Regions from separate parts of the Endozoicomonas sp. SCSIO W0465 genome, predicted to be linked through region 1. Evidence: predicted binding sites of a transcription regulator. Region 1 holds the regulator's gene; the other holds the start of a gene.
The links. Region 1 encodes FliA, which starts transcription of late flagellar genes. Its sites were predicted from a motif close to CTAAAGTTNNNNNNNNNNCNGCCGATA; they were not measured.

Region 1 (3,182 bases):
AAAAAAATAGCAGGCTTTGAGTGATTTATTTTTAAAAAAATCGCGTAAAAACATAAGGTTATATTTTTTTATTTTTCCTTTTTGAGATTTGCCAGTTGTTTTTATTTTTAAGTAAAAGTTGGTACGTTCATTGATACATATATTTTGTCGTTTTTCTGTACAAAATTCTTGAGCAATTGAAAAATTAAAGTGAGAACGATGGCGCAAGCAAAAAAAAGAGTAATTGCGGTTTCAGGATGTAAAGGAGGTGTAGGTAAAACCGTGGTTTCAGTAAACCTGGCTCTGGCTCTTACAAAGCTCGGGCAGCGTGTCGTTTTAATGGACGGTAATCTTTCTGTACCAGATGTTGAGTTCACCCTTGGCATGAATAAAAATGGTTTTAAGGGTCATTTGTCGTCAAGTAAAAATTTTTCTTCTATCGGGGATGATACGGTTGTTAATGAGATAATTAATCCTCAGCAAGAGGGGCTGCTGGATGGCCCCTTGGGTGTAAAGGTATTTACGCCAGCAGCTCAAGAAGAATGGAAAGATAATATTCAAATTGTTCAGGCAGTAGAGCTGATACAGGGTATGGATGATCTTGCATCGGATCTGGATACTTTGATTATTGATACAGCCCCGGGGTTAGCTCCGGATAATGTAACTCTTATTCAGGCAGCTACAGAAGTATTAGTTGTCATCAGCCAGGAAGATTTATCTGTAGTGGATGCTGTTCGGCAGATAGAACTTTTGTATCGGGTTTTCAATGTCCATCAGTTTTATATAGTTGTTAATCTGGTCAGTGGCAGAAGAGGCGGAGCTAAGCAGTTTGAGAAGCTGCAGCAGTATCTTAAAGACGACAAACAGATAGTTTTACGTTATCTGGGTGCCATTCCATATGATAAGACTGTCAGTGAATCAGTATTAAAGCAGTCGGCAGTATTGTCTGTAAGTGATGACAGTCGAGCGGCGAGAGCGTTTCACAGGATTGGACATAAGTTATCAAAATTACCGGTGCCTGAGCCAAAAGGTCGTATAGAATTCTTTTTGCCCGGCAGGATCAAGGAGAGGATCTAGTCATGACAGAGACAGCACAGGACGTGCAGACGAAGACAGTACAAACGAAGACAGTACAAACGAAGACGGCGCAAACGAAGACGTCGCAAACGAAGACGGCGCAGAAAAAGACATTGAGCATGGAAGAAATGGTGGTGAAACATCGCTCATTGGTAAAAAGAATTGCTAACCATCTTGCAGCAAGAATGCCCGCCAGTGTTCAAATTGATGATCTGGTTCAATCAGGGATGATTGGATTGCTTGAAGCTGCCTCAAAATATGATGCATCAAAGGGTGCCAGTTTCGAAACGTTTGCCGGTATTCGAATTCGTGGCGCAATGCTGGATGAAATTCGCAAAGGAGACTGGGGGCCCAGATCGGTCTATAGAAACAGTCGCCGTATTACTGAAGCGGTTCAGGTTGTGGAAGCAAAATTGGGAAGAGATGCCCGGGATGTTGAGGTGGCAAAAGAACTTGATGTGAAAATAGATGAATATTACACCATTCTCAGTGACTTGAGAGGGTGTCGTCTTTTCAGTTATGAAGAGCTTTTTGACAGTGAAGAATCAAGAATGCAGGCTCGGTCTGGCGACAGAGGACCATCTGCAGATATTCAGGAGGAAAAATTTAAAACAGCGCTGATCGAAGCCATCGACAAGTTGCCTGAAAGAGAAAAACTGGTTCTGATGCTTTATTACGATGAAGAGATGAATTTGAAAGAGATTGGTAAAGTGTTAGGAGTTAGTGAATCAAGAGTAAGCCAGATTCACTCTCAGGCTGCATTGCGTTTAAGATCACGGTTGCAAAGTTGGCTGAGTTAACGTCTCAGCCATTTCATTTAAACGGGCATTGATGAATTATTGTCAAGCATCGAGGAGCTGCTCTTTTTTTTACCTGATTACCACTGATCGTACGTCATGACACAGGGAAAGATAATTTAAGAATATACGTGCAGCTTTTCATTCTTTATGTCTATAACCCGGTAAAGAAATAATAGAACCTCTCCAGTATTACCGGTGGAGCAGGCATCATGACGGCTTGTTCTCCAGATTATCAACTAAATTCGGTTTCATAACCGCTCCGAACAAGCAAAGACCCACATCATCATTCGAAATAATGATATTAATACGTCAACTGACTTTCAATTATCGGTTGATGGCTAACCCGGTTTCCACTGGACGTCTGGCAGTTTGAGAAGTCGATCCGGCATCGGTGCTGTATTGACTGCAGCCCGACCTAGCCTTGAGATCATTGAAGGCATATCAAAACGCCGGTTAAACCGATAGTTGAACTCTGATAGATAACGGCCCAGATGCTTGGGGTCGAGCTTATGGTAAGTACCGGTAATCGCTGTTTTCACGTTTCCCAGCATGGTATTTACCCAGGTGAACAACTCATTCTCCATGGATGCATGCCCACCACCGGTAATGATGGCTGTGTGCTGGCATCCGGCATCTTCAATACCCCGGAGTAACTGTTCAGCACCCCCACATAAATCTGGAATTTTCTGATTTTTATACCATCCTCTTAAGCACCATTTTTCCACAATATTCGCCAGCATGATTCCAGAACTACCCGCAACTATGTCGGCTGAGATTCTCTTGAAAGAGAATGCAGAGCTGCGGATGAGAGTTGCCTGTCTGGAAGAGCGATGTCGAGAATTGGAAGAAAAGGTTGGCAAGAACAGTCAAAACAGCAGCAAGCCGCCATCGTCTGATGGTTATCAAAAACCTTGTAAAAACAGTAATTCTCCAGATCATTCTGACGACCTTTCCGCAGATAAAGATACCGATCCATCGGATGAAAAACCCAATCCTAAAAGTCTGAGACAGTCTTCTGGTAATAAAGCCGGTGGAAAGAAAGGGCATCAGGGCACTTGTCTTAAACAGGTCGATATCCCTGACTATATTGAGTACCTTCCGGTTAAAGAATGCAATAAATGTCAGGCGTCTCTTCTTGATAGTGAGCCGGTCAAATATATTGAACGACAGGTGTTTGAACCAGGGAGACCGGGTGAATTTGAAGTAACGGCCCATAGAGCTGAAGTAAAAATCTGCACTTGTGGTTGTCGGAATCAGGCTGAATTCCCGGAAGGGTTACCGCTGCCGCACAATATGGCTCAGCCACACAGGCTATGGCCGTCTATC
Region 2 (3,182 bases), 1.3 Mb from region 1:
AATGTATTGAGATGAATGCTAAGCGGGTCACCCTCATAAAGTTGGGCATGGGCAACAACCCTGTCTTCCGTCACCGCCTGCCAGGGTGACGATGCCAGTGAAACAGTGACGTGCCTGTCATTATCCGAGAATGGGTCAGGGACGATAGAAAGCGTTTCCCTGTCGCCTGCTTCAGCGGTCAAACTGACATCACCCAAACCGTGTACGCGGTTTTTCAGCGAACAGAAGAAGCGATTACCGGAATGATGCCACCGGGTATCAGAAAGATCATGAGGATACACATCATCCGCGAGAATAAAAAAAGCCTGAAACAACAGGCTTAACACAATCCCATGTAAGATATGCTTCATTATTCAGCCATTGAATTAACGGTCAGGCCATTCTGATCATAAGTAGCGGCTGTCTGCTCAGAAAAAGTTAACGCAATGATTTTTCGCGTACTTGCCGACAACCTGGCCAGCAATCGTCCATTAGCACTGTTGATCTGCTGACAACGGTTCGCTGATCCCTCTAATTGGTTCCAGTATTTATCCAGTGTCGTTCCGTTAACGGTTGTCGTATTTGGCTGTTGCCGATTCACCAGCAAAAAGAAATGTGACATTCCCTGCTGATCGGGACTGAGGCCAAAGTGCTTAAGATAGTGCTCCCGAAGAGCCCCGTTCATTTGCAGCATATTCAGCAGTTGAACCTGCGTTTCCAGAGAGTGTTCAAGGGCCGTAATATTACGTTCCAGCATTTTCTGATGAACTGACTCCAGAACTCGCTCCAGCTTTCTCGACAGCGCCAGGGCATCCTGAATATTACCCAGCATTTTCTGACAAAGGTCTTCTAATCCACTATCAACACCGGATGGTTGGAGGGCTGAGGCATCACCAGCACTTTTTGAATCAGTCGTCATTCTCTGAGTTGAGTTCATCAGAAAGTTCCAGAATTTTGTCAGCGAGCCGCTGATAATCAATGGGAAAGTTGCCCTTTTTAATTGACTCGCGAACACTTCTGATTCTGGCTGCATTGACATCATCCAAGTCAGCCAGCTGCTGGAAAAGCTCATCAATTTGCTGGGCCGAGGCGCTTACATTTAAACGGTCTTCGGCTACCCGGGGAGAACGGTCTACAGCGGCACTTTTTTCTACACGAACCTTTGAGCTATTGACTGCTCCCGCCTTTTTTCCACCTGGGCCTTTTATGCTGGACATAACTGCACTCTCCCGAAAACGTTCTGTACAAACATCGGCAAGAGTATTGAAAATCTTAAATTACCGGGGATTATGACCTTTGGATCAAATCCGGTTTACCGAAGGCTATCAGGCAAAGTAGTTGAACAGAGATAGCCGCTTGATGCTGGCATATACCTGCTGGCTGGCAGACAGAATCAACTGCTGCTGATTTAACCGGGTTGTCGCTTCAACCATATCAATATTTTCAATGCCTGATTTCAACTGTTCGGCAAAAAGGCGAATATCCGCGTGACTTTCTGAAACCCGATCCACCAGGTTCAGGTCACTGCCACTGCGAGTTTGTGCGCTGCCAATGCGCTCCATGGTTGCATCAACCCAGACAATGGTATCGGCAAGAACCGTTGGCAGATTGACTGGATTATTCAGTTCAGACACTGCGGTCGTTAACGCATCAAAAATACTGTCCAGGGGCGGGGTAGCAGAGTTATCAAAGAACAGTTCGTTGCCGGGCTGAGTAATCTGAACCTGTGCAGAGCCACTGATGGCGACCTGACGATACTGGTTATTGCCGTTGTAGGCATAATCGCCAACGGATTGAACCACCGGTTGCTGGTTTGTCGTCGTACCAGAAAACAGATACTGACCATCTGCCGTCTGATAATTGGCAAGACTGAGCAGCGATTCATTCAAAGAGCCTAGCTCTGTGGCAAATGACTTGAGGTCAGCATTACTCTGTGTACCATTGGACGCTTGTAGCAGCAAATCTCTTGCTCTGAGCAGCAAATCATTCATTCCACTGTAAAGTGCGTCCTGCTGCTGAAGCCAGCCAGTAACGGAACTGATATTATTTTCAAATTGACCAATAGCCGTCAGTTCATTATTAAGATGTAAAATCTTTACGGTATCAATGGCATCATCTGAAGGCTGAAGAATTCGTTTACCGGTTGACAGCTGATCTGAAGTTTTTGCCAGGTCAGTCATAGTTTGCTGCATGACCTGAAGCATCACTCTATTGAAATTACCCGTACTTATCCTCATGCTTCCTTCTCCCTGGAATGCTTTTCCCCGTCAATGCTTTTTAAAGAGCAGAGTTCGTTCAGAACATTGCCAGCAAGGCATCAAAGGTTGTACGCGCCACAGATATCACTCGGGCATTGGCACTGTAAAGCTGTTGGAAACGAAGAATACTGGCCGCTTCTTCATCCAGATTAACGCCACTGTAGGTACTGACAGCCGCTTCCGCCTGACTTAGCAAGGCCTGCCCACCATCAGCCTCTGTTTTAATCCGTGCCGTTTGCACGGCGATATCACCCACAAACCCTGAATAGGCAGTCATCAATGTGCTCTGGCCATTATTGAGCAATCCTTTGGACTGAATGGCCAACAGCTCAAGCAGGTTACTGTTATCCCCAACTCCACCGGCAGGCGCTGAAAATGCCAAAGCAGCCGGATCTGTCAGGGAAGTCTGGATCTCTCTGGCACCGTAGCGCACCGGTGATAAACGATAAAGCTGGTCTGTTGCAGCCCCGTCAACACTGATTTCAACACCATCAAAAGCAATAATATCAGTGCCAGAACCAGACAAGATACCAGAAGCAACCTGAGCACCGTCGTATCTGCGCACCAGACTGTAATTACCGGAGTTATCTACCCGGAAGTCATATTCACTGGCCTGCAACTGATTGGCATTAACAATCGTTAACGCAGAAATTGCTGTCGATGATATATCCATCGCCATCACTGCCCCAACGGGTGTCTTAAGGTCATTGAATAATGCAGCACCCGAATTGCCATTCAAGTCCTCTCCGGCCTGCAATTGATCATTAATTTCACTGGAAACCAGCACTGCCAGACGCCCCAGCTCATTGCGTGCCTGAACAAGCTCTTCTGACTGATAAGTAATCAGCCCTCCTATAACGCCTCCGGGATCACCCGTAATCGGAATTTCAGAATTGTCGGTATTGAGCTGTAATTGAAATCCATTGGCGGCATCTACCTGACCAT

Region 2: a site for FliA is predicted at 1,229-1,255, ahead of flgM (flagellar biosynthesis anti-sigma factor FlgM). Genes of this name have one in related genera too.

Annotation. Positions count from the first base shown of each region.
Region 1 is NZ_CP092417.1:2,501,077-2,504,258, forward strand. It holds gene MJO57_RS10800 (hypothetical protein) at 1-207, opposite strand, end outside; gene MJO57_RS10805 (P-loop NTPase) at 199-1,056, shown strand; gene MJO57_RS10810 (RNA polymerase sigma factor FliA) at 1,176-1,856, shown strand; partial or broken gene MJO57_RS10815 (transposase) at 2,195-2,491, opposite strand; gene MJO57_RS10820 (DUF6444 domain-containing protein) at 2,595-3,182, shown strand, end outside.
Region 2 is NZ_CP092417.1:1,228,857-1,232,038, reverse strand. It holds gene MJO57_RS05330 (OmpA family protein) at 1-350, opposite strand, end outside; gene flgN (flagellar protein FlgN) at 350-898, opposite strand; gene flgM (flagellar biosynthesis anti-sigma factor FlgM) at 888-1,196, opposite strand; gene flgL (flagellar hook-associated protein FlgL) at 1,305-2,216, opposite strand; gene flgK (flagellar hook-associated protein FlgK) at 2,275-3,182, opposite strand, start outside.